One region of the Shewanella sp. AC34-MNA-CIBAN-0136 genome, then DNA from elsewhere that is predicted to be linked to it. Evidence: predicted binding sites of a transcription regulator. Region 1 holds the regulator's gene; the other holds the start of a gene.
The links. Region 1 encodes FliA, which starts transcription of late flagellar genes. Its sites were predicted from a motif close to CTAAAGNTNNNNNNNNNNNNGCCGATA; they were not measured.

Region 1 (16,642 bases):
TCTCAATAAACTGAATGATTTTTTCAGCAACATCAATGCCGGTAGCTTTTTCAATACCTTCAAGACCAGGAGATGAGTTAACTTCCATCACTAATGGACCGTGTTTAGAACGTAAAATATCTACGCCAGCAACATTTAAACCCATTGTTTTAGCGGCACGTAACGCGGTTGAGCGCTCTTCAGGCGTTAATTTAACAATGCTAGCAGAACCACCACGGTGTAAATTAGAACGGAACTCGCCAGGTAATGCTTGGCGTTTCATCGCGGCAATCACTTTGTCACCAATAACAAAACAACGAATATCTGCACCACCGGCTTCTGCGATATATTCTTGCACCATGATATTAGCTTTTAGGCCCATAAAGGCTTCAATAACAGATTCAGCCGCTTTGCGAGTTTCAGCTAAGACAACACCAATACCTTGGGTTCCTTCAAGTAGCTTAATCACACAAGGGGCGCCACCGACCATGTCTAATAAATCGGGGATGTCTGCCGGTTTATTGGCAAAACCTGTTACTGGTAAACCAATATTTTTACGTGATAATAGTTGCAATGAACGTAACTTATCACGTGAGCGAGTAATCGCGACCGACTCATTTAATGGATGTGTTCCCATCATCTCAAACTGGCGCAATACCGCGGTGCCATAAAAGGTGACAGATGCGCCAATACGCGGAATAACCGCATCAAATTTTGGCAGTTCTTCACCGCGAACATGGATGCTAGGCGCATTCATGTTGATGTTCATATAACACTTTAATGGGTCAACAATATTGACAATATGACCACGAGCTTCAGCAGCTTCTTTTAACCGACTTGTCGAGTATAAATTCTTATTTCTCGACATTATTGCAATATGCATTTGTTATTCTCCTGCTAGAAATGATTCTGCTGAATTAACCAAAAAACGCCCTTCTAATGCGCGGCGTCCCAATAACATTCTAAATTTCATGTGATCTCTATTGGTTAACGTCAGTTCGATGTCAAAAAGTTGATCACCGATTAAGATCGGCGTTTTTATCACGTAGCGTTTCGTTACATGACCACCAGAGTCACTAACATCTCGGCGATCAAATACATGAAATTCACAGACGACTTCACGATCTGAACCTTGGTCAGGATGAAGCCAGACTCGAACCCATTTTTGGTTTTCTTTTTGAAACGGTTTTATTTTGAACGCATGTAAACAAGATGTTTTTGCGCCAGTATCCACTTTGATTTTGACTCTTTCGTTGCCAATATCAGGAAAAGTGCCCCATTCACGCCAACCCACAATACCGAGGGAATGTTCAGTCATGGTCTATCCTTTCTTGTAGAGGAATTATTCATTCCAAAGTGTTATCTTTCTATAAATTCAATATTTGAGCAGACGCCACAATTAAGTTTTTGATTGCACTGCTCAACGTATACGCTTTGTTAACCAAACGTTAACCGACAAAGTTTTTGTCAAAAATATAGCCTTCAAAACAATTTTAACACCAACACTTTATTTATATCAAACTAACATTAACAACATATCTAAAAAAAATTTCTATGTCAGTAAGTTACAACAACAACACGACCACACCTAAAGCGCCAAAAACTAACGTTTACCTTGTTTTTTAATACAAAAAATACAGAGTTAACATTTAAATGTTCAAATAACGTGCACAATATTAATGGCTTAAATCAACCCTAGCTATTTCACTCAGAGTAGACATTGTTTAACATGATAGCCAAATTATAACATTAATATCTGCATCGCTATTGTAAAAAAAAGGTACCGTCATGTTCAGTCAACATAGTTTCGATTTTTTAAACAGTCTAGCAGTTAACAACGATAGAGAATGGTTTAAAGCCAACCAACAGCAATACGAAGATCAAGTGAGAACGCCAGCTTTACAGTTTATAGAAGCCATGCAAGGGCCTATTTTAGCGATGTCGCCACGATTCATCGCCGTGGCTAAAAAAGTTGGCGGCAGTCTAATGCGTCCACAACGCGACAGTCGCTTTAGCAAAGATAAAACGCCTTATAAAACCAATGTCGGCATTCAGTTTAAACACTTTCAAGCCAAAGATGTCCATGCTCCGGGGTTTTATGTTCACATCGCTAATGATGAATGCTTCATTGCCGCGGGTATTTGGCACCCAGAATCAAAAGATCTCAATGCCATTCGTCATTGTATTGATGAAAACCCTAATGCTTATCAAAAAGCATTAACTCAACTATCACAAGCAGGATTTGAATTAACGGGAGATAGTTTAATTAGACCTCCACGAGGATTTGATAAACATCACCCAATGATTGCCGAGCTCAGGCGAAAAGACTTTATTGCCATCAAACCAATTAGTTCAGAACAAGTATGTCAGGCTGATTTTGTTGAATTTTGTGCACAAGAATATCAACATACCCGCGCGCTAATGGCCTATCTATGTTTTGCATTAGATTTAGACTTTTAGTGAGAGTGAATCATAACATCATCATAGAAGCGTCGTTTCGACGACGTGAATAAGCGTATTTAACCTGAACTCGGGATAAGGAATGAACTTAGCTATTTAAAATCAGCATGTTAACCAAGCTCACTTTTAAGCTTGTCATTTGTTATGCTAGCAAGGCGAATTGACGCGTCAATAGCTAGCCTATAGTAAGTCGATTCAACACAGTTAGCAGGACAAAGGGCTGTTTGAAAGGCGTTTATTATCCCGAGCTCAGGTTATTTAACACAGAACGCGGGTGATAACCTTTGAGAATTATTTATTATTACAAGATTGTCGCTAAGGTATGATGTCATTTTGGCCAACATAGTTTTAGCTCATCATTTAGATAAGCCGTGTTAAACTAGCAAGAAATAGTCCCCTGTACAGCATCGGTTATGTGCTGTGCGGCAATATCAGGTCAATTCATGAGTCATAATATTCCCGCCATGTCTAACGCAACCACATCAGACGAGACACATGCGCAAGAAATAGCTGCGACGACACCAGCACAAAAGCGAGCCCTAAGTTATTCAACCACTATTGAGACACTGTTTAATCAGGTTATGAGTACCAACATGCCTGCCGATCGAATCATTGGCCAATATTTTCGTGAACATAAAAAACATGGGTCAAAAGATAGGCGAGTGATCCGCGAAAGTTTGTTTGGTCTATTTCGCTGGTGGGGCTGGTTAAAGCAATTAAATTCAAGCCAAAAACACACTACATGGTTTCAACAGCTAAGCACATGCGCGATGTTGGAACAACATGAATGGAATGACGTTACTACTGCCTGGAATGACTTCGCAAGTTGGCCTCAAACCCGCCCGGACCAGGTTGAACTGATAAATACCCCTTCATTAAATGACAAATTAACCGCCTTTATTAATGTAAGTGGCATTGATACCTGTCAACTAACCCAGTTGTTACCACAATGGTTTTGGCAACTTTGCCCTATTGATGATGTTGATCAATATGCTGTTGTTAATGCAATGAGCAGTCGACCTCCGATCTGGGCTCGTGCACAAACATTATCAACAGAAAAAGTGATCGAATCTCTTCGACAAGCGGGCGTTGAAGCAAAAGCGAATAGTTACTTTTCTGATGCCATAAATTTAGGTCATAAAAGTATTAATCTAAATGAAATAAATGTTTATAAACAAGGTTATCTTGAAATCCAAGATTTAGCCTCGCAAGTAATTGGTCAAATTTGTCAACCAAGTAACCATGAAAAATGGTGGGATGCTTGTAGTGGTGCTGGCGGCAAAACACTGCAATTATATTCATTAATGTTGCAGCAAAGCTCTGCCTTAACGGGCAGTATTATTGCATCTGATATTCGAACTAAACCGTTGGAAGAGCTACGCAAGCGTGCCAAACGTGCAGGTTTTGATAATATTAGTGTTGCACCTTGGAAAGGCGACGTATTGCCCGTAGATGCGAATACCTTTGACGGAGTGTTAGTCGATGCACCCTGTAGCTGCATAGGTACTTGGCGTAGAAATCCAGATATGCGATGGCTTGATGATGCCAGTGCAGTAACAGATAAACCGATGCTACAGCTAGCCATTTTACGACGTAGCGCAGTGGCAGTAAAAGTAGGCGGTAAATTGGTTTATGCTACGTGCTCTTTATCACCTAGTGAAAATGAACAAATTGTAAAAGACTTTTTATCAGAAACATCCGAGTTTGAACTTGAACCGGTCATCCATCCCTTTACTGGGCAACCGTGTAATATGCTGACAATTTGGCCTCAGCAAGCCAACAGTGATGGCATGTTTGTCGCAAAAATGCGCCGCAAATAGTACGCCTAGCCGAAAGAGAATTAAAATTTCCCACTAAAAAGCCATCATATCGATGGCTTTTATTATTGCGAGCTAATGGTTAACGGGCTATTTTCGATGTAGGCGTAATATTAATTCAGCTTCTGCTTTAGGTAACTCACACTCTTGCATTAACTCTTCAATACCGGCCCCCAAACCCACCATTTTTACTGCCCTAGAATATAATTTGGCTTGAGGGTCTTGCTGGCTAGCTTCTTCCAACATGTCAAATTGCTTGGAGAGTTTTTTCTCTAATTCGACAACTCGCCTTCCTACACCAATAGTACCACTGCGCAATTCGTGTAGTTCACGTTTAACAGCTTCCCGCTGACGGTCGCTTTCTTTTACTAGCACTGTTAGGGCATTAACTTTAGTCTTTAATTTACTCGACTGTTTTTGTAAGTAAAGTACCAAACCAAGACATGCAATAACATACACTAAAGCCGCAATTAGAAATTCATCACCCATTAACATACCTTTGTTGCTTCAACCAAAAAAACAAAATTAAAGCCAAAACAAAAAGCCAACAGTAATTCGGTTGGCTTTTTTCATCAGATTACGATTAAATTTGTGTTAACTCTACCCACTCATCATCAGATAATAATTTATCCAAGTCGACTAGAATCAATAATTCGTTATCGCGGTTGCTTACGCCTTGAATATATTTAGCGCTTTCTTCAGTGCCCACATTCGGCGCGTTATCAATTTCTGAGCGACGTAAATAAACCACTTCAGCGACACTATCAACTAAAATCCCGATCACTTGTTTTTCAGCTTCAATAATAACCACTCGAGTAGAATCATCCAGTTCGGCTGATGGCAAACCAAAACGTGAACGAGTATCGATAACCGTTACCACGTTTCCGCGTAAGTTAATAATACCTAACACATAATCTGGTGCACCTGGTACAGGAGCAATTTCGGTGTAACGTAATATTTCTTGAACTTGCATTACGTTAATACCGTAGGTTTCATTATCTAGCTTAAATATAACCCATTGTAATACTAAATCGTCTTTAGCTGCAGTAGCCGCTGCTACACTTCTAGAATTGCTCATAGTTAACCTCGGTCAATCGAATCCTGACAACCTAAACCTGCATCAAGCATTTTGATTAATGCTTGAACATGTAAAATGCCACACATTTGTTGTTTTACTACCCCAGCAAGCCAAGGACGCTTACCCGGTTTCTCACGCCAATTGACGTGTGATTTATCTATTTTAACGGCGTTAACTAACGATTCGCACGTTAATCCCCACTGACTATCTTCAAGCATAACAAGATATTGATAATTTACTGTCTGTGCTAATTCTGGAGTATATTTTTCAGGCATCACCCACGCGCACGTATCAACCACATTTATTTTAGTATCTCGGTGGGTTTGCACCCCTTTAAACCAAGATGGCCTACCGATAAGATGGCTTATCTTCTCTATTTTTATAATCCCACCCAAACTCACCAATGGCACCGCGAGTGTTAACCCTGCTACATTGAAGAATAACACCTGAAATTCATCTTCAAGTAACTCTTGCAAATCATGAGTGATACTGGGCGGTTGGTGTCCAACCTGAGTCTGTGGCGCATTGTGCTCTTGCGTCGGCGAATTCTCTACCAACTGTTCATGCTTAATAATAGCGTCTTTTATATCAGCATGTGAACTTTCGTTATTGTTTATATCGACTAACGGCTTGATTTCTTTATTCGTTAATTCTGTTTGTTGTATTTTTGCACGACTAATGCCAACTTCAGGCTCAATATGAGTGATAGCCTGACGAACTCGTTCTGCACTGGCTTTAATCTGTTGCGTTAAATCGGTTTCTACTCTGGGTTTAGACACAGCAGATAATAATTTTTCAAGTGCCTGTTTATCGACACTGGTAGTTGGCTCTGCATATTGCCTAGCAATGACAGGAGAGGCTTTAGATGATGTTAGTTGTGAATAATGTGCCGATAACGTCATTTCAGCCGACATACGAGTCGGTTTGTCGTCGTTAATAATGGACACTTTATCGGTGATGTCATTAACGGAATTAACAGAAAGACTTGGTTTTACCTCAAGGCTTTGCTCAGTAATCGGTTTAGGCGATTCCTGTAATAAAAGACTGAAATAATCAAAAACAGTTTCATCAACCGATTTTGACATGAGTAAACTCCTGAGAAAATAAAAAATCCAGCAAACGATTATATGCTTTTACACCTCGGCTACTGGCTGAATAATGTGATGCGGGTAAATGAGCCAAACTTGCATCTCTAAATTTTGTATCTACAGGTATTACATCATTGGGCCACAGTGTTGAAGCATATTTATCCTGCAAAAATTGTAACGCTATTGGGGACGCTTTAGTGCGCTTGTCATACATTGTAGGTAATACGGTATAGCTATAACGGGTTTTCTTAGAACGCCCCATTATTTCCATGGTTTTCACCATACGTTCGAGTCCTTTTATCGCCAAAAACTCAGTCTGAACAGGAATAATAATGTGATGACTTGCTGCTAATGCATTAACCATTAACACCCCTAATACTGGCGGACAATCGATAATAGCAACATCATATTTATCTTCAAGCAATGACAATAAGTTACGTAACACCAACCCCATTCCTTCTTGATGACCTAGTGACCTATCAAGTGTCGCTAACGCCATATTAGCCGGAATGATATCAAGCCCTTCAATTTGAGTTGGAAGCACATTTTGTAAAATAAACTCTTGGGTCAGTGTTTGATGATTCAAAAAAACATCATAAAGCGAGCAAGGCACTTCGTCTGAATCAATACCTAAGTAATAGCCCAATGAAGCATGAGGATCGGTATCGATTATCAACACTCGTTGGCCACGTTTAACCAATGCTCCGGCTAAACTGGCTACTGTGGTGGTTTTACCTACCCCACCTTTTTGGTTAGCTACCGTCCATACTTTCAAAGAAGCCTCTCAACTCATTATAATGATATTGTTATGGTAAATTGACTACTGCTTGTGTTGTTTATCATCGCGGGTTGTTACACGGATGCCACCATTAGGTAAACGGATCACTTTAACCCCCTGAGCATCTTCTGACACTATGACTTCTTGATCATTTTGTTCAGCAGAAACATCAGTATCGTGCTCAACCTTATCAATATCAGTAAGCGGTGCATCATCTAAAGAACCCGGACCAAACAGCACACTTTGTGCTTGTTTTTTTCCTGCTGACGCTATGATTGCTTGAGTTTGTTCAGGATGTTGAGTTAACCAATTAGCAATATTCGCGGCCTGATCATCGGGTACCATCAATAACACTTGAGACGCCGTTAATCGTGCTACATCCTGCTCTAATAAAGTCACTTTTTGATCAGCGTCAATATATAAACCCGCTAATACTACTATGGCAATAAAGGACAAAAAAAATCCCAGTTTTTGCTTCGTCTGCAATGAGTATTCTGGCTTAGCCACGACTAGACTCTTTTAAAATAGCTTCAGCCATATTATCTAATGAAATAGAGTGAGTTGCGATACCGGTTGATGCTACAGCTTGAGGCATACCATATACCACGCAGCTTGCTTCATCCTGCGCCCAAATAGTGGCACCGACAGACTTTAACATTCTGGCACCTTCTCTACCGTCTGCGCCCATTCCCGTTAATACAACCGCTAAAACATCACCGCCAAAAGCTTTGGATGCTGATGCAAAAGTAATATCAACACACGGTTTATAGTTCATTTCTTGGGTTCCGGAAATGACTTTAAGTCTTCCAGAAATACCGCTTCGCTCAATCATGAGTTGCATGCCTCCAGGCGCTAAATAAGCACAACCAGGGCGCATGGCATCACCATTTTCGGCTTCTTTTACCTCAATTTTACACAAGGTATTTAAACGAGCTGCAAAGGCTGGAGTAAACGCCGCAGGCATATGCTGTATCAACACTATGGGATGAGGATAATTTGCAGGAAATGCAGTTAATACTTTCTGTAATGCTACTGGCCCACCGGTTGAAGTCCCGATGAGTAACAATTTATATTGCTTACCACTGGCCCGAATAGACGATATTGAAGACGTTGTCGGATTCGCGCTCTGACGATCTGCTAAGGTTGTGGATAAACTGGAACGAGTCGCTACAGGCGTTGTTGTGGAAGCTAAACGACTGCTTAGCGGACGACGAGGCGTGTTGATATCTGGAGCCACAATCGTTGAACGACGAGATTCTGGTGATGAAGCAGGTGTTAACGAACTTGGCCGATATATCCTACGTCGACCTAATGCTTTAATTCGTTGCTGTAACAAAAGAATCGCATCGTCTTTATTGGTTGCTATATCTTCAAAACGTTTTGGCAAAAAATCTAGTGCACCGGCTTCTAACGCATCAAGTGTCGCTTTAGCACCATCATGAGTTAACGATGAAAACATTAAAATGGGAGTAGGATTATTAGCCATAATTTCACGGACAGCAGTTATACCGTCCATCACAGGCATTTCAATATCCATCGTAATGACTTGAGGCTTTAACTTTGCAGCCATATCAACAGCTTCTTTGCCATTAACAGCAACGGCAACGACTTCGAGATCAGGATCTTGATTGACAATCTCACTGACTCGACGTCGAAAAAAGCTAGAATCATCTACAACTAGTACTTTTATGGCCATTTAATTCCTTAAATAATGGAACTTTTATTTTTATTTTATTTTTTTGCTTTTAGCGTAATGTTTTAGCAGTCCTGGCACATCTAAAATCAGTGCAATACCACCATCGGATGTAATTGTCGCACCCGCCATACCTGGGGTACCTTGTAACATACTGCCAAGCGGTTTAATGACCACTTCTTCTTGTCCAATCAATGCATCTACAACAAAACCAATTTGCATAGTGCCAAGCTGAACAATAACCACATGACCATGCTTCTTATCACCATGTTTAAAGGTTGATTTTTTACTGTGCAGCCAATGTTCTAGGTAAAATAATGGCACGGCCTTATTACGGAAAATCACCGTCAATTGACCATCGACTATATTGGTTTTTGTTAAATCTAAATTAAAGATTTCATTCACACTTGATAATGGTAGTGCAAAAACTTGATTAGACACATCAACCATCAATGTCGGCATAATAGCCAAGGTTAATGGCACTTTAATTTCGAGAACAGTACCCTTACCTTTCATTGAGTCAATATAAACAGTACCGTTAAGTTGGTTGATGCGGGTTTTCACCACATCCATGCCCACTCCACGGCCTGAAATATCTGAAATTTCAACTTTGGTTGAAAACCCTGGGGCAAAAATCAAATTGTAAGCTTCGTTATCGGTCATTCTCGAGGCGGCATCTTCATCAAGCACACCACGACTTATCGCAATTTGTTTTAGCTTCTCAGGGTCCATTCCCGCGCCATCATCCTCAATTTTAAGCAGGATGTGGTCACCTTCTTGGCTAGCCGATAAGGTAATGGTACCGGTTCGAGATTTACCGCTAGCTTCACGAGTTATCGGCATTTCGATACCGTGATCGACTGAGTTTCGAACCAAGTGGACTAAAGGATCGGCTAACGCTTCAACTAAGTTTTTATCAAGGTCGGTTTCTTCACCAATCATGATTAAATCAATTTCTTTATTTAAGGTACGGGCTAAATCACGAACAACACGCGGGAAACGACCAAAAACTTTCTTAATCGGTTGCATGCGGGTTTTCATCACCGCACCTTGTAAATCAGCCGTAACCAAATCCAGGTTTGCTAGCGCTTTGGACATCTCCTCGTCTTCACGATTAATGCCTAAACTAACCAATCGGTTACGCACTAACACTAACTCACCAACCATATTCATGATTTGATCTAAACGGGCAGTATCAACACGAACCGTTGTTTCACCTTGTGGGACAGACGCCGCTTTAGCAGGTGTTTTGTCTTTTACAGGTTCAACCTTTGGAGCAACTACAGGGACTGATGTCGCTACTGGTTTAACAACAGGAGCTGGGCTAACTTTTGCTGCTTGCACAGGAGCAACGGCTTTAGTAGGTTGAGCTGGAGGAGGCGTTTGCGATTTAGCAACTGGCGCAGTACCTTTTCCGTGTAATTCATCTAAAAGACGTTCAAATTCATCGTCGGTGATTTCATCAGAATCAACAAGGGGTTCAATAATAGGCGTTGCAGCAGGCTTAGTTGGAGCTGCAGGTTTGGTTTTAGCTTCAAATGAACCTGAGCCATGTAATTCATCTAATAATGCTTCAAACTCATCATCAGTGATTTCATCGCTACTACTTGCGGCAGGCTTTGAATCAATATTGTCTTTTTTTACTTCAGAAGGTTTAGCTGCAACAGGACTTTTACCCGGACCATGTAAGGCATCAAGCAACGCCTCAAATTCTGACTCATCAATGTCATCAATACTGCCAGTGTCAGATACTTCCGCTGAGGGAATGTTAATATCTTCGACATATTCAGGATCACTGAATTCAACAATATTTTCAATTGGTTCTGGCTCATCTGCCGACATTTCTGAAGGTAATGGCGCTCCTGAACTTAATAATTTGAGTTTAGCAAGTAATGCAGAATCAGCAGGGTCTTGTGATTCTCCCTGTTGAGTTTGAGCAAACATGGAATTAATCGCGTCGACCGCTTGCAAAATAATATCCATTAATTCTGCATTTACGCCACGTTTACCGGTGCGTAATAAATCGAACGTGTTTTCAGCTTCATGACACACGTCAACCATCGGTTTTAGACTTAAAAAACCAGCCCCACCTTTAACAGTATGGAATCCACGGAAAATAGCATTGAGTAAATCACTGTCATCAGGATTATTTTCAAGAGCAACTAGCTGCTCCTGTAGAAGCTCTAAAATCTCGCCAGCTTCAATTAAAAAGTCCTGGAGTATCTCTTCATCAACATCAAAAGACATTAAATTGACTCCTAATTAGAAACCCAGACTTGATAGCAGATCGTCTACTTCATCTTGACCTGTCACCACATCTTCACGCAGTTCAGCATGCATGATGGGACCTTCTGCTTCTATTTTATTTTCGTTTATAGTTGGCAATGATTCGGTAGTATGATCTCCGAATACCGTTAGCATTGAGACCAGATTACTTTCTACTTCACGAACTAAATCAATCACTCGACGGATCATTTGCCCCGTCAAATCTTGGAAGTCTTGCGCCATCAAAATTTCATTTAATAACTCGCGAAGACGATTAGAATCATTTTCACTATGTAACATAAACTGCTGAACATCATGACAAAGTGACTTAAACTCACCCATTTCTATGTCACGACGCATCAATTTATCCCACATTGGCGTCACTGATTGTATATTGCTAATGATGGTATCGGCCAAAGGTAGACATTCTTCAACTGCATCCATGGTTTTATTTGCAGCTTGTTCTGTCATGTCGATAACATAGTTCAATCTTTCTTTAGCATCTGGTATTTCGGTATTGGCTAATTCAGATAAACGGTTATCAACTTGAAAATCTTTTAGTGCACTATGGAGTTGTCGAGTTAGCTTACCGACTTCTTCAAAAAGCTCACGCTGCAATGGCGTTGCAAGCTCTCTGATCATTTCATCGGCTTTATCTTGTTGACCCAAGGTAAGCAATTCAACAAGTTCTTGGGCCTGTTCGAGAGTGATTAACCCCGATATTGATGCCTGCATGACTTATCCTTGCTTATGCGAGTCGTTCAAAGATTTTGTCTAACTTTTCTTTTAATGTAGCTGCGGTAAAAGGTTTTACGACATAACCATTTACACCGGCTTGCGCTGCAGCAATAATCTGTTCACGCTTAGCTTCTGCAGTTACCATTAGCACAGGTAAATGCTTTAACGAATCATCTGCACGGATTGCTCTAAGTAAATCAATACCTTGCATTCCAGGCATATTCCAGTCTGTTACCACAAAATCAAAATCGCCTTTTTGTAACATAGGTAGGGCTGTTGAGCCATCATCTGCTTCTTGGGTATTATTAAATCCCAAATCTCGCAACAAGTTCTTAATGATACGCCTCATTGTTGAAAAATCGTCAACAATAAGAATCTTCATATTCTTGTCCAAGGTTTCCTCCGGTGAGCTGACACTCGTTTGCTCTAGATAAGTTATTATTCTTGTGTCCAATGCTTGAGTTTCGCTTTTAATCTGAGCATTGCCTGACTTAATATCTGGCTTACTCGCGATTCGCTAACTTCAAGGATGGCACCGATTTCTTTTAAATTTAATGCTTCGTCGTAATACAACGACAACACTAATGCATCTCTTTCTGGCAATGTCTTAATTGCTTCAACCAATGCAGATTGGAATTGAATTTCAGCAAGCGAGTCAAAGGTTTCATCTGGCGTTTCGTTGTCTGTGATTAACACATCTTGCGACACACCAAGGTCTTCTATGCCTATGATTTTACCAACAGAAACATCATTTAAGATATGATGGTATTCATCGAGAGACATATCAAGTTTTTCAGCAATTTCTGTATCATTGGCATCTCTTCCAAGCAGTTGCCCCAATTCATCAATTGCATGTGCTACTAGACGATTATTACGATGAACTGAGCGCGGAACCCAGTCACCACGTCGAATTTCATCTATCATTGCACCACGAATTCTGATGCCTGCAAAGGTTTCAAACTTAGCCCCTTTACTGTTATCAAATTTAGATGAGGCCTCAAGTAACCCCATCATCCCAGCTTGTAATAAATCATCAAGTTGCACCGATGCTGGTAATCTTGCCAGCATATGATGAGCAATTCTTTTTACCAACGGTGCATACTGTTCAACAATAGACGTTTTGTTATCGAACTGAGTATACGCGGCGGCTTTATTCACTCGTTCTTCCTTCTTGTATCGGCTTACGTTGTACAAGACGTTCAACAAAAAACTCTAAATGACCACCTGGCTGTTGTGGAACTGGCCAAGTCATAATTTTATTGGCTAATCCATGATAAGCAATAGCTGAAGGCGACTTAGGATACGCTTCAACAACTAACTTTTGCTTACGAACAGCTTTACGTAAATTTTCATCGAATGGTATTGTTGCCACTAATTCTAAAGCAACATCTAAAAATCTATCCGTCACTTTACTGAGTTTAGCAAATAATTCCATACCTTCTCGTAAACTACGTACCATATTTGCCACAATTTTGAAGTGGAACACACCATGTTCACGACTTAAAATTTTAATCAGCGCATAAGCATCAGTAATTGATGTTGGTTCGTCGCAAACGACTATCAATACATCCTGTGATGCACGAGAAAAACTCAGCACCATGTCTGATATACCAGCAGCAGTATCCACAATTAAAATATCGAACTGAGTTCGCATTTCACTAAATGCACGGATAAGTCCAGCATGTTGTGCTGGCGACAACTCAACCATCGCTTGAGAACCCGATGTGGCAGGAACAATACCAATACCTTTAGGTCCACGAACAATGATGTCATCTAATTCGGCATCTCCGGACAAAACATGAGATAAATTTTTCTCAGCACGTATCCCAAGCATGACATCGACGTTGGCTAAACCTAAATCGGCATCAAGCACTAATACGCGTTTGCCTTTTTCAGCTAGTGCTACCGCAGTATTAATTGACACACTGGTTTTACCCACTCCGCCTTTACCACCGGATACGGCAATTACTTTAACTTTATCGTTATTTGGTTGATTCATCATACGTAAACCACTTGCTTGATCCCGAGTCATATCTTTACTCAAATGCATAGGCTGTGTCATTAGACCACACTGTGTCTTGTGACGATTGTTGTTCTGTTTCATTTAACGCCGCGAGAGCCTTTTTAGCCAACTCTAACGTATCTGCTACTTTCATGTCCTCAGGAACACGTTGACCGTCAGTAACATAGCTTAATGGTAACTCATTTTGAATCAATACGCTCAATGCACCTGCAATTGATATCGATTCATCTAACTTTGTTAAAATCGCACCCGCTAATGGAATTCGTTTAAAATGTTCTACAGCATCTTGTAACACACGACGTTGACCAGTCGCAGATAAGACTAAGTAGCTCCGAATTGGGATCCTACTATTTGCTGTTAAATTATCCAGTTGCTGATATAAGCGCATATCTCGCTGTCCCATACCTGCGGTATCAATTAATACTAACTTACGATTTCTAAATTGATATAAAATTTGTTCTAATTCGGTTAAATCATGTGCTTGCTTAACCGGACAGCCCATTATTTTGCCATAAGTCGCTAATTGCTCATAGGCACCAATACGATAATGGTCTGTGGTAATCAATGCTACCTGCTCTGGGCCATGATGGGCGGCAAAGCGAGCGGCTATTTTAGCTAAAGAAGTTGTCTTACCTACACCGGTTGGACCAACAAACGCCACAACACCACCACGTTTAACTATATCGTCGCCTTGATTGTCGAGTAAATTGGCTAAACTTTGTGGTAATGCTCTCACTAAATCGGCTGGGGTATAGTGTTGACTTAGCCCCGCTAGTTTAGCAGCAACGGCTGGAGAAAACTCTGCTGCAATCAATTTACTTTCTAGCATTGCGCCAACAGGATCGGTACGCTTTTTTTGATCTTTCATCAACGATGAAACTTGATGGGTCAATAAGTTACGCAATGAAGCCATTTCTTCGCGCAGAGCATCCATATCAGCAGATTGATTTTTATTGGTTTTTTTAGCTTGCTCTGGTGCCGCTTGCGATTGAAAAGTTGATGCTGGTTTAGCAGACTTTGCCCCTTGTAATTGGCGGGCCCATTCTGGTAAATCCGGTTCATCTTGGCTGACAGACATTTGTTGTGTCATGCGATTATGTTGTTTTTGAAGTAAGGCTTGTAAAGAGTCGGCCTCAGGAGGTGGGTTCACCTTTGATTGAGCTTTCATCACAGGCTTAGCGCCTAATGACACCCTATCGTCACTAACATCCATAAAACCGGTAGTCGGCGCTTGTGATGCGATGGCGGCTTTAGGTTCATCATAATCTACAGCAGCGACAATTTCGATTCCGCCAGTGACTTTTTTATTTGACATAATGACAGCGTCAGAACCTAAGGTTTCTTTTACTTGAGCCAATGCAGCGCGCATATCTTTGGCAAAAAATCGTTTAATTTTCACTTATGCACCTCTATAAACTGACGTTATCACTATTGGCCTACTGCAGAAACAATTCTAATTTGTTTCTCGTCCGGGATTTCCTGATATGAAATCACTCGTAAATTTGGAATAGTGTATTTAACAAATCTTGACAGCGTTGACCTAAGCATACCCGATGTCAATAAAATGGCTGGTTGCCCTACCATTTCTTGCTTCTGTGCAGCGTCTAATAATGACTGCTGCATACGCTCTGCAAGACCAGGTTCAATATTAGGTCCTTCACCGCCAGTCGCCTGCATAGATTTATGCAACATCTGTTCCAACTCTGGCGCCAATGTTATGACAGGGATTTCGAGTTCTGGTCCAGAGATTTCTTGTACGATCATACGTTTTAACGCTATACGCACTGCCGCCGTTAATACTTCAGTGTCATTGCTCTTAGTACCGTACTCTAATAGTGTCTGCACTATGGTGCGTAAATCTCGTACCGATACCCCTTCGTTAAGTAAGTTCTGCATCACTTTAACAACTGATCCCAGAGGCATGACATCTGGTACAAAACCATCCACTAATTTAGGAGAGTTCTTAGCAAGCATATCCATTAACTGCTGGACTTCTTCGTAACCTAATAACTTAGCAGCATTATTACTCAGTAACTGGCTTATGTGAGTCGCTACAACCGTTGCAGTATCAACGACGGTATAACCTAAAGTTTGTGCATGTTCACGTTGCTCTGGCGCTATCCAAACTGCCTCTAAACCAAAAGCTGGGTCGCGAGTTTCAATACCGTCTAGTTTACCGTAAACTTGGCCAGGATTAATGGCTAATTCACAATCATGCCTAACTTCAGCCTCACCCACTACGACACCCATTAACGAAATTCGATACGCATTGGGTGATAAGTCTAGATTGTCACGAATATGCACCGCTGGCACTAAAAAACCTAATTCTTGTGACAGTTTTTTACGTACGCCTTTGATCCTGCCTAATAATTCACCACTTTGAGACTTATCAACCAGCGGAATTAAGCGATATCCGACTTCAAGACCAATAGTATCAACATGGCGCACATCGTCCCAGCTTAAATCTTTAGGTTCTTTATCCTTGCTCTCAACCGGCCCTTTAGTTGCTAACGTTAGTGCAGCTTGCTTTTTGTCAACGTTACGCTTGTAAATAAAGTACGCAGCACCAGCGGTAATAAATGCAAATGTCAAAAACGCAACATGAGGCATACCAGGCACAATACCCATAATAAAGAGTAACCCAGCAGCAATGGCTAATGATTTATGACTGTCAAACATCTGACTGAACATCATTTGGCCCATATCGCCTGACTCGTTTTGAC
Region 2 (16,642 bases), on a different contig from region 1:
GGAACCGTCGACTTGTATCGCAATGCGCTAGTACGTTGTCACGTCGAGTATGTTGTAATTTCTGAAACACTTTCTGTTTTTTAGTGTAAAACCTCAATTTAAAGGCACATTTAGACTATCCACAAAACAGAACTGAAAGTTTTTCGTAATTGTGGTTTGAAAGTGATCTGACTATTGATATACTCAGCGCCAAGAAGAAAGTGATTGGTACTCTTCTCTCTGTAAGGCAAATGTCATCCCCCCAGCATTAACACGATGTCGTCAGTATTAAGGATTCAATATCGTGTTGTTGTTTATAAAAAGACAGGCCTACACCTACAAAACGACCTAAAAGATTGGAGTTATTATGGAAGTTCATGAATACGAAAACGCTTACTATCAAGTGAAAGATGACGTGTTAGAGTCTTTACCTTCTAACGAAGAATAAGACGATTGAACGAGCTTATTAATGCTTTGGCAACTCAGTTGATGCATTAAATACTCCGACAAAAAATAAAAATAGCAGCCTAGGCTGCTATTTTTATTGGTTATTGCTCATTGTTTATTTTATCAATTATTTATAATGCTTAAACATATCGCATAGTGGTGAGTATCTGAAATGAACGATAATTGTTTTTGATCTCCCATCATGATTAAACACTAAAATTAGCTAATTTTGGTAATCTGTTTTGACTCAATACTAACCTTCAATACTAACCTTCAATACGACCTTTTTCGGGTAGTATCTCAACAATAATCCAGGTATTGCCTTGTTTATGCAGACGAATGGTTCGATCATCAATCCATTGTCTTCCACCTTTTAATCCTTGCATTTTAACGATTACAGTCACGTCATCGGTAAATTTTCGGAAAAAATCGATATCAATTTCATCAATAGACATCGTCACTTGCTTCATGGATAAGCCTAATACGTGTCGTTGCACCGCTGATGCTATATGATAATGATCCATAACATCCTGTATATCAGGTGCGACAAACTTTTTAGCTTTCTCTACATCACGATCGACATAAATAGCTTCGAAGAAACCCAAAGAAACTTGTTCTGGTGTGAGTTGAGGTTGACCAAATTCATCTGATTGTCCGCAAGCAGTGAGAATGAACAGTAGAAATACAGAGAATATTTTAATGGAAGTCATTTTTAACATAAGGCTTTTTTACTGCTGATATTATAATTTTTATCTAGTATCTCGATTTATGCTATAGCTTACAAGGATAGGCTCGATTTAAATAATATCATTATCAATAATTGTAGCGTAAAGCCTTATATGCTCATATTTTGTAATATATTGAAAGTATCAATGGTTCATTTCAGTTTACTGATAAGCTATTATTTGTTCGATTAACTACAAATGAGGATACTTTTGTAGTTAATGGCTTGACGCAATCAAAATGACATGTCATAAGTTAATTGTATCAACGCACAAGACTTGTATAGAAACAACGATAGAGAGTGTTTGTTCATACCGATTTATTATTGCTAATAAACATAGTGATAAGGAATGTCTCACACAGTTATCCACAGATTCTGTGGACAACTGTGTTGACGAACGTAAGTTATTTTACTAACTCACTGTATTACTGCATTTTTTATGTGTGGTTAAAAAATAACGCAGTTTTTATATTAAATAGATTTTGCGTATAAAAAAACCAAGCCTCCTAAGGAGACTTGGTTTTTTAGTTAGCGAAGATAAAGATAATTACCATTTCTTTTTCGGTTGAAACAGCATATCAAGATCATCGCCTTCTTTTTTCGGTTTTGGAGCACTCGGTTCACTGTGTTTTTGAGCGCCCATTATTTCATCGAGTAACTGCTTAGCTTCATCGACTTTACGAGCAATAAAAGGATCATTTGGCGTTTGCGCTTTAATAGTGTGCAACGTGTTTAATGCTTTTGTGACCATTTGTTTACTGGAACCGTACTGCTTCATAAAGCATGCTGCACGAGCGCGGCTAATCATAGAATCAACATTAATCCTTAATTGCAGATTGTCGATACGCATTTCTTCTTCAGCAAAAATAGACGGATCAACTTTTCCCTTATTATGTTCTGCACGTAAAATAGCTTTAAGTTTCTTCAGTGTTTTTACTAATTCTAAAACTTGTCTATCATTATCAGGTAAACGAAAATTCTCAATTGCAGGGACTTGGCTTGGTGAATTCGATACTGTGGCTATTTGCATTTTAATGTCAGCTAGGCGACGCTCATAATCCGATTTTAATTGGCCTGATGCATGGATAACAGATTGTTCTAAAGCATCTTGAATGCGGCGATAGAGTACTAACATAATGTGGCTAGAAGACGGGGTCATACCTGTGTTGGATAATACTGCATCGGTTTCATCTATAATGGCGCGTTGGCGAGATACTTCTACTCGACGTTCAGCTTCAGCACGCTCTTTTTGTTGTTGGACAATACTAAAGCCGATAATCAGCAATAAGAGTGCACCAATAAGAATTAATACCAAAATTAAGGACATAAAGGTTCCATTTTATCTTTCATATCTCATGGTAAATATAGCCAAACGACAATGGCTAAAAGTTATTTTGATGCTGGAATAAATTGTTGCAATAAAACTGCATCAAAATGATTCTATATCTTAGCGTATGTTATCGCGGCTGTCGTTGAATAATAAGTCGTTTTGTTGATAAATCATTAAACATTTGAGTAAGGATGTTTATCAAAAGCTAAGTCAATTAAATTGCAGGTGATTTTTACTTGCTCGTTATTCCTATTTATATTACATTTCAATTGTCATATAACGTTTTATTATAGTTGAACAACTGTTCTTGCCATGTGAAACATCGATCGATTTGTTCTTATTTGCATATTTTGCTGATGAGTGCTGGTTAAATAAAGGATAAAACCATGAAGCTGCAACAACTTAGATATATTGCAGAGGTTGTTAAACACAACCTAAATGTGTCATCAACGGCTGAGAACCTCTATACCTCACAACCCGGCATTAGTAAGCAAGTTAGAATGCTAGAAGATGAATTAGGTATTCAAATATTTGGTCGAAGTGGTAAGCACTTGACTCACGTGACTCCAGCAGGTCAGCAAGTTATTGATATTGCAAATGATATACTTGGCAAGGTCGATAGCATTAAAAAGGTATCTGAAGAATATACTCAGCCTAATCAGGGTGATTTAAATATTACCACCACCGATACTCAGGCTCGATATGCTCTGCCACAAATTATTAAAGAGTTTATTAAACGATATCCGAAAGTGAATTTGCATATGCATCAAGGTACGCCATCACAAATTAGTGAGCAAGCGGCTAGAGGTGATGCTGATTTTGCCATTGCTACTGAAGCAATGCACTTGTATACCGATTTAATTATGCTGCCTTGTTATCATTGGAATCGATCAATTGTTGTGACTCGTGACCATCCATTCGCGACTCAATCGACAAAAATTAGTATTGAAGATTTAGCCAAATTTCCGCTGGTGACTTATGTGTTTGGTTTTGATAAAGCCTCTGAAATTGAAAAGTCTTTTAAGCGTGCGGATCTTGATCCTCGGGTGGTGTTTAGTGCAACCAGTGCTGATGTACTTAAAACATACGTACGTTTAGGGTTAGGGGTAGGGGTTATTGCTTCAATGGCTATCGATCCAGCAGTAGATAAAGATCTAGTCGCGATTGATGCGAGTCATTTGTTTGCTCATAGTACAACCAAAATTGGTTTTAGACGTGGTAGTTTTTTACGCAGTTACATGTATGACTTTATGCGACATTTTGCACCGCATTTAACCCGAGATGTGGTAGAAAAAGCGGTCGCGCTTCGTGATCAACAACTGATTGATGAAATGTTTGCAGACATGACATTACCGGTACGTTAGCACTGTATATCGACAATGTTTATTGCATAAAAAAACCTCGCGAATTAGCGAGGTTTTTTGTTTTTAACATAAAGACTTAGTCACTTAGTCACTTAGTCACTTAGTCACTTAGTCACTTAGTCATCGATATTAATCTGGTGCGTAACCAGATGGACCAATTAACTCGCCATCTAAGTAAGCTTTACCATCAGCCATCGCTAAACGACCTAAGCTGAACCATTTTACTACAAGAGGATAAATGGCATGTTCTTGTTCATGAACACGCTCAGCTAATACTTCAGCATTATCTTCAGGGTAAATAGGGACTTTAGCTTGTAATATTACCGGTCCGGCATCGAGCTCTGGAATAACAAAATGCACACTAGCGCCATGCTTTTTATCGCCGGCATCAATAGCCCGTTGATGCGTGTGAAGCCCGGTATACTTAGGTAATAATGATGGATGAATATTAATCATCTTTCCAAGGAAGTGACTTACAAAATCATCTGTCAAAATACGCATAAAACCTGCAAGAATAATCAGATCCGGTTGGTATTTTTCAATTGATTTCAATAAACGCGCATCATAATCACTGCGTACTTCATTGGTATAAGGAATAACGCAACTGGTATCAATCTCGCTTTGATGAGCGCGAATTAACCCATAAGCATCCGGCTTGTTACTAATCACACCAACAATGTCAGCTTTTAGGTTATCGTCACAGCCATCAATGATAGCTTGAAGATTACTGCCATTCCCGGAAATCAGTACCACAACACGACAGCTTTGGCTCATTAGATGATCTCCACTTGCTCTTCGTCACCTTGACGCGTAGCAATTTCACCTATCAACCAAGCATTTTCGCCTTCTGCTGTTAATAATGCCAATGCAGCATCGACTTTGTCTGTTGGCAGCGCAATAACCATACCCACACCACAGTTAAATGTTAGGAACATTTCGTGTTGTGCTATGTTACCGTTTGTCATTATCCAATCGAACACCACTGGCCATTGCCAAGAGTCACCCTTGATTACAGCTTTACAATCATCAGGAAGCACTCGTGGGATATTTTCCCAGAATCCACCACCGGTAATGTGCGCCATAGCGTGAATGTCTGATTGTTCAATCAGTTTCAACAAAGGCTTAACATATATTCTTGTTGGTTCTAATAAATGGTCAATCAATGGCTTACCAGCAAGATCTTGCTGAGGGTCTGCTTTGCTGACTTCTAATACCTTACGGATTAATGAGTAACCATTTGAATGAGGACCACTCGAACCAAGTGCTATGAGTGAGTCACCGGCTTTGACTTTGGTACCATCAATGATGTCTGCTTTTTCAACAACACCAACACAAAATCCGGCAAGGTCGTAATCTTCGCCTTCGTACATGCCCGGCATTTCAGCCGTTTCGCCACCGATTAATGCGCAACCAGATTGGAAACAACCTTCTGCAATGCCGCTAACAACTGAGGTTGCCGTTTCAACGTCAAGCTTACCAGTCGCGTAGTAATCGAGGAAGAAAAGCGGTTCAGCGCCAGAAACAATCAGGTCATTAACACACATAGCAACTAAATCAACACCGACGGTGTCATGCTTTTTGTAATCAATGGCTAATCTTAATTTAGTGCCAACACCATCAGTGCCCGAAACAAGCACTGGATGTTTGTATTTAGTTGGTAATTCGCATAATGCGCCAAAACCACCTAAATTGCCCATAACTTCTGGACGGCGAGTGCGTTTTACCGCAGATTTAATGTTGTTTACTAACGCATTACCTGCATCGATATCAACGCCGGCGTCTTTGTAACTTAGGGGGGTAGGAGTGGTCACGGAGGATCCTCTAGGGTACATCGTTTTATGGAATTTTATGCGGCAATATTCTACCAGTTTGTGCTGCTAGTCGGAAGCCATGTTTTTACTTTATCCTATAAAGAAAACGATGAATTGCCTATTTTTTATTGGTTTAGGTCACGATTTACTGCAATTTTGAAACTTTATGTTTTATAGAGAGGATAAATCGACTAACATTTGTCAAATTTGCCTGAAATAGTCAGAAATCTAGGAGAAAGAAATGAAAGTCGTTGAAGTAAAGCATCCACTGGTACGTCATAAAGTCGGTTTGATGCGTGAAGCTGATATCAGCACCAAACGATTTCGTGAACTTGCCACTGAAGTTGGCAGTTTATTAACCTACGAAGCTACCGCTGATTTTGAAACTGAAACGGTGACAATTGAAGGTTGGAATGGCCCTGTTACTATTGAGCAACTTAAAGGTAAGAAAGTGACCGTAGTGCCTATTCTTCGTGCGGGTTTAGGTATGATGGATGGCGTTCTTGAGCATCTTCCTAGTGCGCGTATTTCTGTAGTGGGTATTTATCGTGATGAAGAAACACTACAACCTATACCTTACTTTGAAAAAATAGTCAGTAATGTTGAAGAGCGTATTGCTTTAGTGGTTGACCCAATGTTAGCGACTGGCGGTTCAATGATTGCGACTATCGACCTGCTGAAAAAACGTGGTTGTACTTCAATTAAAGCGTTGGTTTTGGTTGCTGCGCCAGAAGGCATTAAAGCACTTGAACTCGCGCATCCTGATATTGAATTGTATACCGCTGCGATTGATGATTGCTTAAACGAGCAAGGTTATATCTTGCCAGGTTTAGGTGATGCGGGCGATAAGATATTCGGTACCAAATAGTTCGTTATCCGAGATTATAGATACCCAGGCTCGATATGATTAATATCATGTACGAGACCATAAAAACGGGAGCCTTTAGTGAGGCTCCCGTTTTTATTTTTTATCTTGATAAGCCGTAGCTATCTGTTGAATGTTAAAGCACCATCGCAGCGATCCAACCAAAAACAAGCAGTGGAATATTATAGTGAATAAACGTCGGGATCACGCTGTCGCGAATATGATCATGTTGCCCATCGGCATTAAGACCCGCTGTGGGACCTAGTGTCGAATCTGATGCTGGCGAACCCGCGTCACCAAGCGCTGCAGCGGTACCCACTAGCGCAATTGTTGCTGCGACAGAAAAACCAAAACTGAGCGCTAAAGGCACGTAAATAGTGGCGATAATGGGAATGGTTGAGAACGAAGAGCCAATTCCCATGGTGATCAATAATCCAACAATAAGCATCAGTAATGCGGCTAACGCTTTGTTGTCACCAATGATGTCACCTAGAGAGGTCACTAGTGTGCCAACTTCCCCGGTAGATTTAACTACTGCAGCAAAGCCTGCAGCTGCAATCATAATAAAGCCGATGCTGGCCATCATGTGCACACCTTGATTAAACAGGTCTTTGCTTACTTCGTGTTTAATGATTCCAGAAAAACGAAAGATAATAAATCCACTTAATGCACCAAATATCATCGAATCAGTTTGTAATTGAACGATTAAAGTGACCACTATTGCTGAGAGTGATATCACTAGGCTTTTTCGACTTATCGTGGTTTCAATATTGTCGCTTACCACTGGTTCTTCAATCATATATTGTCTAGGTTTGCGGTAACTAATAAATATTGCGGTGAGTAAACCTACAACCATGCCCATAGCAGGTAATAGCATTGCGTTAGGAATTTGTTCACGGATTGCATTTAGCCCATTTGTATTTAAATTTGCCAACAGGATATCATTGAGGAAAATACCGCCAAAACCGATGGGTAGAATCATGTACGTGGTGACCAAGCCAAATGTGAGAATACAGGCTATAAGACGGCGGTCGATATGTAGCTTTGAAATGACATTTAGTAATGGTGGAATAAGAATGGGTATGAAAGCGATGTGAATAGGCAAAATATTTTGTGATGAAACCGCCATCAATAATATTGTGACCAATAACAACCAACGTACAACTTGAGTATTACTACTATTAGGTTCTTTACCGAGTTTCTTTATAATTGAATGAGAAATCAATGTTGTTAAGCCTGAATGTGACAAAGCTGCTGCAAATGCACCAAGCAATGCGTAGCTTAGGGCTATTTGAGCGCCGCCGCCTAGGCCATCATTAAAGGCTGCAATTGTTTGATGAATATCTAATCCACCGACTAAACCGGCGACAACAGCACTGATGGTTAGTGAGACCACAACGTTAATTCGAATAAAGCTTAAAAACAGCATTAAGCAAACCGCGATAACAACCGCATTCATAATCATTTTTCTTAAAAGTAAGTGAGGCCGCTATTCTTGACTGTCTAGTGTCTATTTGTCCAGCGCATATCGCTTTTTTAGGTATTTTTTGCTGATAGTTAGCTCAGAATTATTTGCTGTTTAACATATGGTTGTTGATAGTGATGAGTGAAATCTTGTTATCAAATCATTTTGTCATATTTGAAACTTATTATTTAATGGGTCATCATGTTTTATTTTTCAGCAAGTAAACCAACTTTCATCTGAAATGACTTATAAGTCCGTTAATTTAGATGTATGGTATACGACTGATATAAGTCCCAACGGTATGGGTAATTGCTTGGTGGATCATCATTTTGCGATACGCATATACCGTTGTTGAGTGTTTAAGCCATTAAATGGAGATAGATAATGAGCGTATTAGTAGGCCGTCCAGCCCCAGATTTTACCGCAGCAGCCGTTCTTGGTTCTGGTGAAATTGTTGACACATTTAACCTTGCTACCGCAATTAAAGGTAAGCCTGCAGTTATTTTCTTCTACCCACTCGATTTTACTTTTGTATGCCCATCAGAGCTAATTGCTTTTGATCACCGTATGGAAGAGTTCACTAAACGTGGTGTTGAAGTGATTGGTGTTTCTATTGATTCACAGTTTACTCATAACGCATGGCGTAACACTCCAGTAGACAAGGGTGGTATTGGCCAAGTTAAGTACACTCTAGTTGCTGATGTTAAGCACGAAATTTGTAAAGCATACGACGTAGAGCATCCAGAAGCTGGTGTGGCTTTCCGTGGTTCTTTCTTAGTAGACAAAGAAGGCCAAGTTCGTCACCAAGTGGTTAACGATTTACCACTAGGCCGTAACGTTGATGAAATGATCCGTATGATTGACGCACTTCAGTTCCATGAAGAGCACGGTGAAGTTTGTCCAGCGGGCTGGTCAAAAGGCGAAAAAGGTATGACTGCAAGCACTGAAGGTGTTGCTGCATATCTAAAAGATAATTCTGACAAGCTATAATCTAGCAAGTTAGAGATAATAAAAAAGCTGCTTCGGCAGCTTTTTTATTGGATAAAATTAATACTTTGTTATCGCACTAGCCAAGTGTAGATGGCTGGCATGAGATCAAAGGGCTGAGTATTCATTATTCGTTTGCTGAGTCGGTATCATCTTCCACAGCCGCTAATGGCCAACCACCCAATGCTTTCCATCGATTGACTATAAGGCAAAATAGTTCGGCGGTACGTTCGGTATCATATAATGCTGAATGGGCTTCATTGTTGTCGAAATCGATCCCTGCCATTTTACAGGCTTTAGCTAATACTGTGTGTCCAATAGCCAGGCCTGCAAGTGTCGCGGTATCAAAGCTAGCAAAAGGATGAAAAGGAGAACGTTTTAAACCATTTCGTTCAATAGCCTTGTTAACAAAACCTAAATCAAAAGCGGCATTGTGCGCGACAATGATACTGCGATGACAATCTGCTGCTTTTTGGGCTTTTTTTACTTCTTTAAAAATCTCTAAAAAAGCGACTTTTTCGTCTACTGCACCACGAAGTGGATTAGTGGGGTCTATACCATTAAAAGCTAAAGCTGCAGGCTCTAAGTTCGCGCCTTCAAAAGGCTCAATATGAAAATGAAGGGTTCTATCAAGTACAATGATCCCATCACTATTCATTTTTAGTAAGCTGACGGCAATTTCAAGCAACGCATCGGTATTAGCATTAAACCCAGCAGTTTCGACATCGATAACAACAGGGAAATAACCACGAAATCGGTGTTTAAACTTATTAGCGTCGCAAATATCAGTCATTACAGTTTTTATCCTCAATAGCTATCATTCATCGGTGCAAATGATATAAGCCGAGTATTATGCGCAAACTCAAGCGCAGTGTCATGTTTGATTGTGGTTTTTATCATCGATTAAACATGATTGTTTACTAAAGGAACTGACTTTATGGCCGATAGAACAAATGTAATCGGGTATAAAGGGTGGTTTTATGTGGCGAAAACTGATGGTCCTCACAAGTTTGTGTCTTTGCTCAACGGCTAATGCCGATTTGAGGCACTACGTTGCGTCACTGGAAAACTCAGCATGGCGTATCGGTGAGAACAATCCGATAGAATGCCGTCTTGAACATGATATTCCTGACTATGGGCGTGCTGTGTTTACCAGTAATGCCGGTAAAGAGCTAAATTTACATTTTACGTTAGATATGTGGTTAAAACCTGATTCGGTGACCAACGCGACATTAATTAGTCGAGCCCCTAGTTGGCGTCCTGGACACAATTCTAAAGAAATCACTCAACTGACTTACAATAAGCAATTTAATGGTGAAGTACCCAAAAAAGCCGCTTGGTCGATGTTGAATGAATTGAGTCAAGGAATGGAGCCCACGTTTTATTATGCGGATTGGTATAATCAAAACGCTAAAATTGCCGTGGGATTGTCGTCAGCTAATTTTGGCGGTAAATACCGTGAATTTCGCGCCTGCTTGGCTAATTTACTGCCTTACAGTTTTGATGATATTGCTTTTACAGTGTTAAATTACCAAGAAGGCGGGGTAGAGCTGACTCGTTTTTCTACCCAACAATTACAGAAAATACAGCGTTATTTGTCTTATGACCCTGAAGTCGAGCTTGTACTGATTGATGCTTACACCGACAGTTACGGTGGACGCTCGGTTAACCAAAAGGTGTCAGATAAACGTGCGGACTCAGTGAAAGATATTCTCATTGCTAGTGGTATTCCTAAGGATCGGATTCATACATCGGGCCATGGTGAAAAACGCCATGTAACAGGCAATGATCTTGCTGAAGAACGTAAGATGAACCGCAGAGTCGTGATTAAAATAACCAAGCCTATATAAACCCATTCATGTATCACTCACTGCTCAGCCATGGGCAGTATCCTTATTACTGGATATGATTGAGATATCAATTTACTTGAGTCACGATGTTGCTAGTAACTTGAGTCAGCTATTTTTCTAATAAATAGTATTGATACGACAGCCAAAGTTCCCCTATGTTTATCAGTCTGCTTTACTCGGCATTTATTCAACATTCGTAAAACTAAATTGAGCCAAATTGACAATACTCTTTTATAAATGAACCATCGTTCCTTTAAGAGCCTAATCAATAAAACATGTAAGGGTATTTTGCGTGGTGATCATTTGAAAGGGTTCAACCTATCAGTAGCGCTCGAATTTACAATTTTTTTCGCAAAGCTTCTCATTTGGGTTTATAAAGATGCTAAAAAAAAGGTAAAAAAAACCCACTTAATCCAAGTGGGCTAAATAATTTGCAATCAACAAATTTAAGGAAGGAAGTCAAGCATAAGAACTAGGGATAACTGAGGTATTGGGTTACATCAGTTTGGAGTTCTTGGTTTTCAACATCTGAATCAGATGTGTCCTGAAAACAAGGCAATAATAGAATGTATACACTAATCTGACAAACTAGAAAAATTAAGCGTTATCATTAGTAAAGCTAATGCTTTGTGGCGGTGGTGATATGTTATTTATACTCTAATCGTCTTATATAGCGCTTTATTAGGTTATTACTTATTTTTTATGCATAACTATTCGGATTAGTTAATTAGGCGGCAATAATATTTAACAAATAGTATATATCCCGTCATGCTGTAAAGTCTGCTTACTCCTTTTAATATGTTAAATATTACTCTACACCACTATGAATATGATTATTCTACCCATATTTAAGGTGGGATTTTACGGTTATCTCTTCTTGATGTTTAACACACAGCATATGGTCATCAAGACGAGTAAGATAATGCTATTAACTTAACAATTGATAATGTATCTGCTAAAAAGAGGTTGGTGAATTTTACCGGCTTAACATTTATTCACGTTTACATTTTGCAAAGTGTGCGATGGTAAGGGGGATTCGCAGTTTACTTTTACCTGATTATTGTCTTTTTGTGAGCTTTAGGCCGTAAAAGTAGGCTGTTGTTACCAGGAAAAATTCTATTTATATGGCATGTTTTGTTTAATAAATTGTTAAATTTTTGGGTAAACACATTAATAAAGCTTCATCTCTTACAGTTCCTGAGGTTTTTAGTGTGTTTTAGCGCATTTTGAGCAAAATAAAGTCTGCTTTTCCCTCGGTACAATATTCACAAGCGTGTTGGTACTCGGTATAGTAAGCCAACTTTTACAACCTAAAAATTGATGTTCAGATTATGTTTGTTTGGCCTATTTCAATCTATTACGAAGATACCGATGCCGGCGGTGTTGTGTACCATTCGAATTACTTAAAATTTTTTGAACGAGCCCGAACGCAATGGTTAAAAGCAATGGGTGTTCGCCAAGCTGAACTGTTGGCAGAAGATATTGCTTTTGTCGTCAAACATGCAGAATTAGATTTTCGTAAAGCTGCAAAATTTGAACAGGATTTCGTGGTTGAATCCAAGGTTATAGAATTAAAAAAAGTGTCGTTGGTATTTCACCAGCGCCTAGTTGATCATCAAGGTGATTGCTATTGTGAAGCGACTGTTGTTGTCGCGTGTATATCTTTATCACGTATGCGTCCCCGTGCTATTCCCCTAAATATTGTTCAGGAGTTTGACAGTGCACGCTGAAATTTCATTTATTGGTTTGTTTTTAGAAGCCAGTGTGTTGGTAAAGTTAGTTATGCTGACCTTGTTGGCATTATCGATTGCCTCATGGGCAGTGATCATTCAACGCAACAAATTATTAGGTTCTGCAAGAGTTAAGTCATTACGTTTTGAAGAAACGTTTTGGTCTGGTGTTGATTTAAATCGTCTTTACAAAGAATTAATTGCGCGTGGTAGTGCTATCTCTGGTTTAGAATCGATGTTTGTGGCTGGTTTCAAAGAATATACTCGTTTGAGCAAAGTAAACAGTAAAGCTCCTGAAGCGGTTATGGATGGAACGTCTCGAGCAATGCGAGTGAGTTTGTCGCGCGAAATGGAGAAACTTGAAAACCATTTACCGTTATTGGCAACGATTGGTTCAACCAGTCCATACATTGGCTTGTTTGGTACGGTATGGGGAATTATGAATTCCTTTATTGCACTGGGCGCGGTAGAAAATGCCACATTGGCAATGGTTGCACCTGGTATTGCAGAAGCATTGATTGCAACTGCAATGGGCTTGTTTGCTGCAATACCTGCCGTTATTGGTTATAACCGTTTTACAACGCAAGTTGATAAAATTGAAATGAGTTATGCTAACTTTATGGAAGAATTCTCCAACATATTGCAACGTCAAGCGTATAGCGAGAAGGAAGCTGTTTAATGTATCAGCGTAAACGTCGTCGTCCAGTTGCAGAAATCAACGTGGTACCTTACATCGACGTGATGTTGGTGTTGTTGATTATTTTTATGGTGACAGCGCCTATTGTATCGCAAGGAGTCAAAGTAGAATTGCCTCAAGGTAATGCGGAGTCGTTGCCACCTGATAGTAAGCCTCCTATCGTTGCATCGATTGACGCAGAGGGACAATATTTTTTGAATATCGGCAGTAGTTCTAACTCTGAAGTTATGGACTTAGAGCAAGTATCAACTGAAGTTGGAGCATTAATCCAACTTGAACCGTTAAGGCCAGTGGTTGTAAAAGCGGACCGCACGATACCTTATGAAAGCGTTATTCAATTAATGATTAGCTTGCAAGGTGCTGGTGTGCCTGCCGTAGGGCTAATGACCGATTCACCAAAGGAGAAATAGGTGGCTGGAAATTCAGATTTAACCGTACCAGTTTCTATTTCTGCTGGTATTCATATTGGATTTATCGTCATTCTTGCTTTAGGCATTAGTTTTGATGATAAGCCCAAGCAAATGCAAACGGCAGCAGCAAGTGCACCTGCTGTACAAGCAATTGTAATTGATCAACAGAAAGTGAATGACAGAGTTGAGCAATTAAAGAAACAAAAGCAAGATGTGGCCCAGCAAGAAAAAGCCCGTCAAGCAGAACTAGAACGTAAAGCATCAGAAGCTCGCCGTGAGCGTGAACGTGAACGTGAACAAGAAAAAATTAAAACTTTAGAGATCCAGCGTAAACAAAAAGAGCAGGAAACTCAAAAGGCTAATGACGCCGCTAAAGCCGCTCAGGCAAAGCAAGTGCTAGAAAAAGAGCGAGCAGATAAAGCTGAAGTAGTACGCAAGCAAAAAGAACAAGAGCAAAAAGCTTCTGAAGACGCAGCTAAGAAAGCCGCTGAAAAACGTAAGCAAGAAGAAGCTGCTGCGAAAAAAGCTCAAGAAGAACGTCAACGCGCTGATGACGAACGTAAACGTAAAGAAGATGCTGAGCGTAAACGTAAAGCAGAAGCTGATACTAAAGCGCGTCAAGAACGTGAAATGGCAGAGGCTATGGCTGCTGAACAAGACTCACTTTCTAAAACACGTAACAAGCAAGTGTTGTCAGAAGTTGATAAGTATAAAGCAATGATTATTGCCACTATTCAACGAAATTTAGTTGTTGATGAGTCAATGCGTGGGAAAAGCTGCAGGGTCTTTATTCGTCTAGCGTCAGATGGTTTTGTCACAACAAGCCAAACGTTAGATGGTGATCAGGTAGTTTGTCGAGCCGCCAAAGCGTCGATAAATAAAGCGGGACGGTTACCAGTATCGCCTGAACCGGCTGTTTATCAGCAATTAAAAGAAATTAATTTAACCGTTTCACCGGAATTTAATTAATATCAATCGTATTTAATGATGGAATGGAGTTAAAAGGAGTCGCATGAATAATTTGGCTAAATGGCTAACACTGGTATTAATAGTGTTAACTACACCTGCTCGCGCAGCGTTAGATATTGTGATTACAGAAGGGGTTGATGCAGCAAGACCGATTGCTGTTGTACCTTTTGTATGGCAAGGTCAAGGTCCAGCTCCTGCATCTATTTCTGATGTGGTAGCATCTGATTTGTCTCGCAGTGGTACATTTAAGACACTTGATGTGCGTGCATTGCCACAATCAACTATTTCGTCTGTAAATGGATTTACTGCTCAAAATTGGGCTAATGTAGAAGCGGAAGCGCTTGTGGTTGGTACGGTTAAGCCATATGGCGCCGATCAATATTTAGTGAGTTTTGAGCTGATTGATTTAGTTAAAGCACAACTTCAAGCGGGTAAAGGGCCTCAGAATAACAATGAGTTATTACTTGAAAGCCGTGAAACGGTTATTAGTGCAAACCAATTTAGACAGTACAGCCACCGTATCAGTGATATTGTGTATGAAAAGCTCACCGGTATTCGTGGTGCATTTTTAACCCGTATCGCATATGTTGTGGTTAAACAAGGTCAAAAAGCACCTTACCATCTAATGATTGCGGATTACGATGGCTACAATGAACAAATGTTACTACGTTCACCAGAGCCATTGATGTCACCAACGTGGTCTCCTGATGGTCGTCGTTTAGCTTATGTGAGTTTTGAAAATAGAAAAGCTGAAATCTTTGTTCAAGACATTTACAGCCAAACTCGTACATTAGTGAGTAGTTTTGACGGTATTAATGGTGCACCAGCATTTTCTCCTGATGGGAAAAAATTAGCTGTTACACTGTCAAAAGATGGCCAACCAGAAATTTATGTCGTCGATATTGCGACTAAAGCAACTCGACGTATTACAGAGCATTACGCAATCGATACTGAACCTTCTTGGTTCCCAGACGGTAAATCAATTTTATTTACCTCTGAACGTGGTGGGAAACCACAGTTATATCGCGTAAGTTTAGATACAAATAAAGTCTCGCGTATGACTTTTGAAGGTGAATGGAACCTAGGCGGTTCAATTAGCCCAGACGGTCGTAGTATGATTTTTGTAAACCGTACTAACGGTAAATTCCATATTGCTAGAATGGATCTTGCAACACGCTTTATGCAGGTGCTTTCATCAACTCAACTTGATGAATCACCAAGTGTTGCTCCAAATGGCACTATGGTTATCTACGGTACAACCCATCAAGGTAAACAAGTGTTAGCTGCTGTTTCTATGGACGGCAGATTTAAAGCAAGATTGCCTGTCGGCCAGGGCGAGGTGAAGTCACCAGCATGGTCTCCGTTTCTCTAAATAGATATTGATAAGGATTTAAAATGGATCTGAATAAGTTGTTTAAAGCTATGTTGGTTGCAGTTCCGCTTATGGCACTGGGTGCCTGTAGCTCAACTTCAGACTCTGAAACTGACGCTAACGGTTCTATGAGTGGTACTGGTAGTGAATACGGTAATGGTGGTATTGAAACTGGTGGTGTAGCTCCTGTACTGAGCTCTGCAGAACAGCAGCGTTTAAAAGAACAAGAATTACGTCGTCAAAATATCATTTACTTCGACTTTGATCGCAGTGAAGTTCAAAGTGAAAATGCTGAGATCATTCAAGCTCATGGTAACTATTTAGTTGAACATCCAAATGTTCGAGTGTTGATTGAAGGTCATGCTGATGAACGTGGTACTCCAGAATACAACATCGCACTAGGCGAACGTCGTGCTAAAGCGGTTGCTAAGTATTTACAAGGTATGGGTGTACAACCTAGCCAAATGAGCATCGTGAGCTACGGCGAAGAAAAGCCATTAGATTATTCACGTAACGATACTGGTTTTGCTAAAAACCGTCGTGGTGTGTTAGTTTACTAAAGCGTAAGAAGTGTAAGGCCAACCGTTATCGGTTGGCCTTTTTTAGGAGATAAAAATGAAACTAGCCATATTAGTTGCGGCG

Region 2: AAEY94_RS17725 (flagellar protein MotY) is a predicted target of FliA. The motif match lies at 9,893-9,919, and genes of this name have one in related genera.

Annotation. Positions count from the first base shown of each region.
Region 1 covers NZ_JBEOPJ010000001.1:214,736-231,377, forward strand. Annotated here, with positions in the region: gene rimK (30S ribosomal protein S6--L-glutamate ligase) at 1-862, opposite strand, end outside; gene AAEY94_RS00890 (ATP-dependent zinc protease family protein) at 866-1,297, opposite strand; gene AAEY94_RS00895 (DUF2461 domain-containing protein) at 1,768-2,439, shown strand; gene AAEY94_RS00900 (RsmB/NOP family class I SAM-dependent RNA methyltransferase) at 2,883-4,259, shown strand; gene AAEY94_RS00905 (DUF2802 domain-containing protein) at 4,347-4,745, opposite strand; gene AAEY94_RS00910 (chemotaxis protein CheW) at 4,840-5,334, opposite strand; gene AAEY94_RS00915 (chemotaxis protein CheW) at 5,337-6,419, opposite strand; gene AAEY94_RS00920 (ParA family protein) at 6,403-7,197, opposite strand; gene AAEY94_RS00925 (membrane anchored protein in chemotaxis locus) at 7,243-7,707, opposite strand; gene cheB (chemotaxis-specific protein-glutamate methyltransferase CheB) at 7,700-8,896, opposite strand; gene AAEY94_RS00935 (chemotaxis protein CheA) at 8,927-11,140, opposite strand; gene AAEY94_RS00940 (protein phosphatase CheZ) at 11,156-11,893, opposite strand; gene cheY (chemotaxis response regulator CheY) at 11,907-12,290, opposite strand; gene AAEY94_RS00950 (RNA polymerase sigma factor FliA) at 12,335-13,054, opposite strand; gene AAEY94_RS00955 (MinD/ParA family protein) at 13,047-13,928, opposite strand; gene flhF (flagellar biosynthesis GTPase FlhF) at 13,933-15,318, opposite strand; gene flhA (flagellar biosynthesis protein FlhA) at 15,348-16,642, opposite strand, start outside.
Region 2 covers NZ_JBEOPJ010000021.1:1,112-17,753, reverse strand. Annotated here, with positions in the region: gene AAEY94_RS17770 (nuclear transport factor 2 family protein) at 693-1,145, opposite strand; gene AAEY94_RS17765 (hypothetical protein) at 1,698-2,477, opposite strand; gene cysB (HTH-type transcriptional regulator CysB) at 2,867-3,844, shown strand; gene purN (phosphoribosylglycinamide formyltransferase) at 3,974-4,618, opposite strand; gene purM (phosphoribosylformylglycinamidine cyclo-ligase) at 4,618-5,655, opposite strand; gene upp (uracil phosphoribosyltransferase) at 5,897-6,523, shown strand; gene AAEY94_RS17740 (Na+/H+ antiporter family protein) at 6,657-7,979, opposite strand; gene AAEY94_RS17735 (peroxiredoxin) at 8,370-8,975, shown strand; gene rnt (ribonuclease T) at 9,100-9,765, opposite strand; gene AAEY94_RS17725 (flagellar protein MotY) at 9,953-10,822, shown strand; gene ybgC (tol-pal system-associated acyl-CoA thioesterase) at 12,151-12,552, shown strand; gene tolQ (protein TolQ) at 12,542-13,231, shown strand; gene tolR (protein TolR) at 13,231-13,659, shown strand; gene tolA (cell envelope integrity protein TolA) at 13,660-14,628, shown strand; gene tolB (Tol-Pal system beta propeller repeat protein TolB) at 14,672-16,000, shown strand; gene pal (peptidoglycan-associated lipoprotein Pal) at 16,024-16,560, shown strand; gene ybgF (tol-pal system protein YbgF) at 16,616-16,642, shown strand, end outside.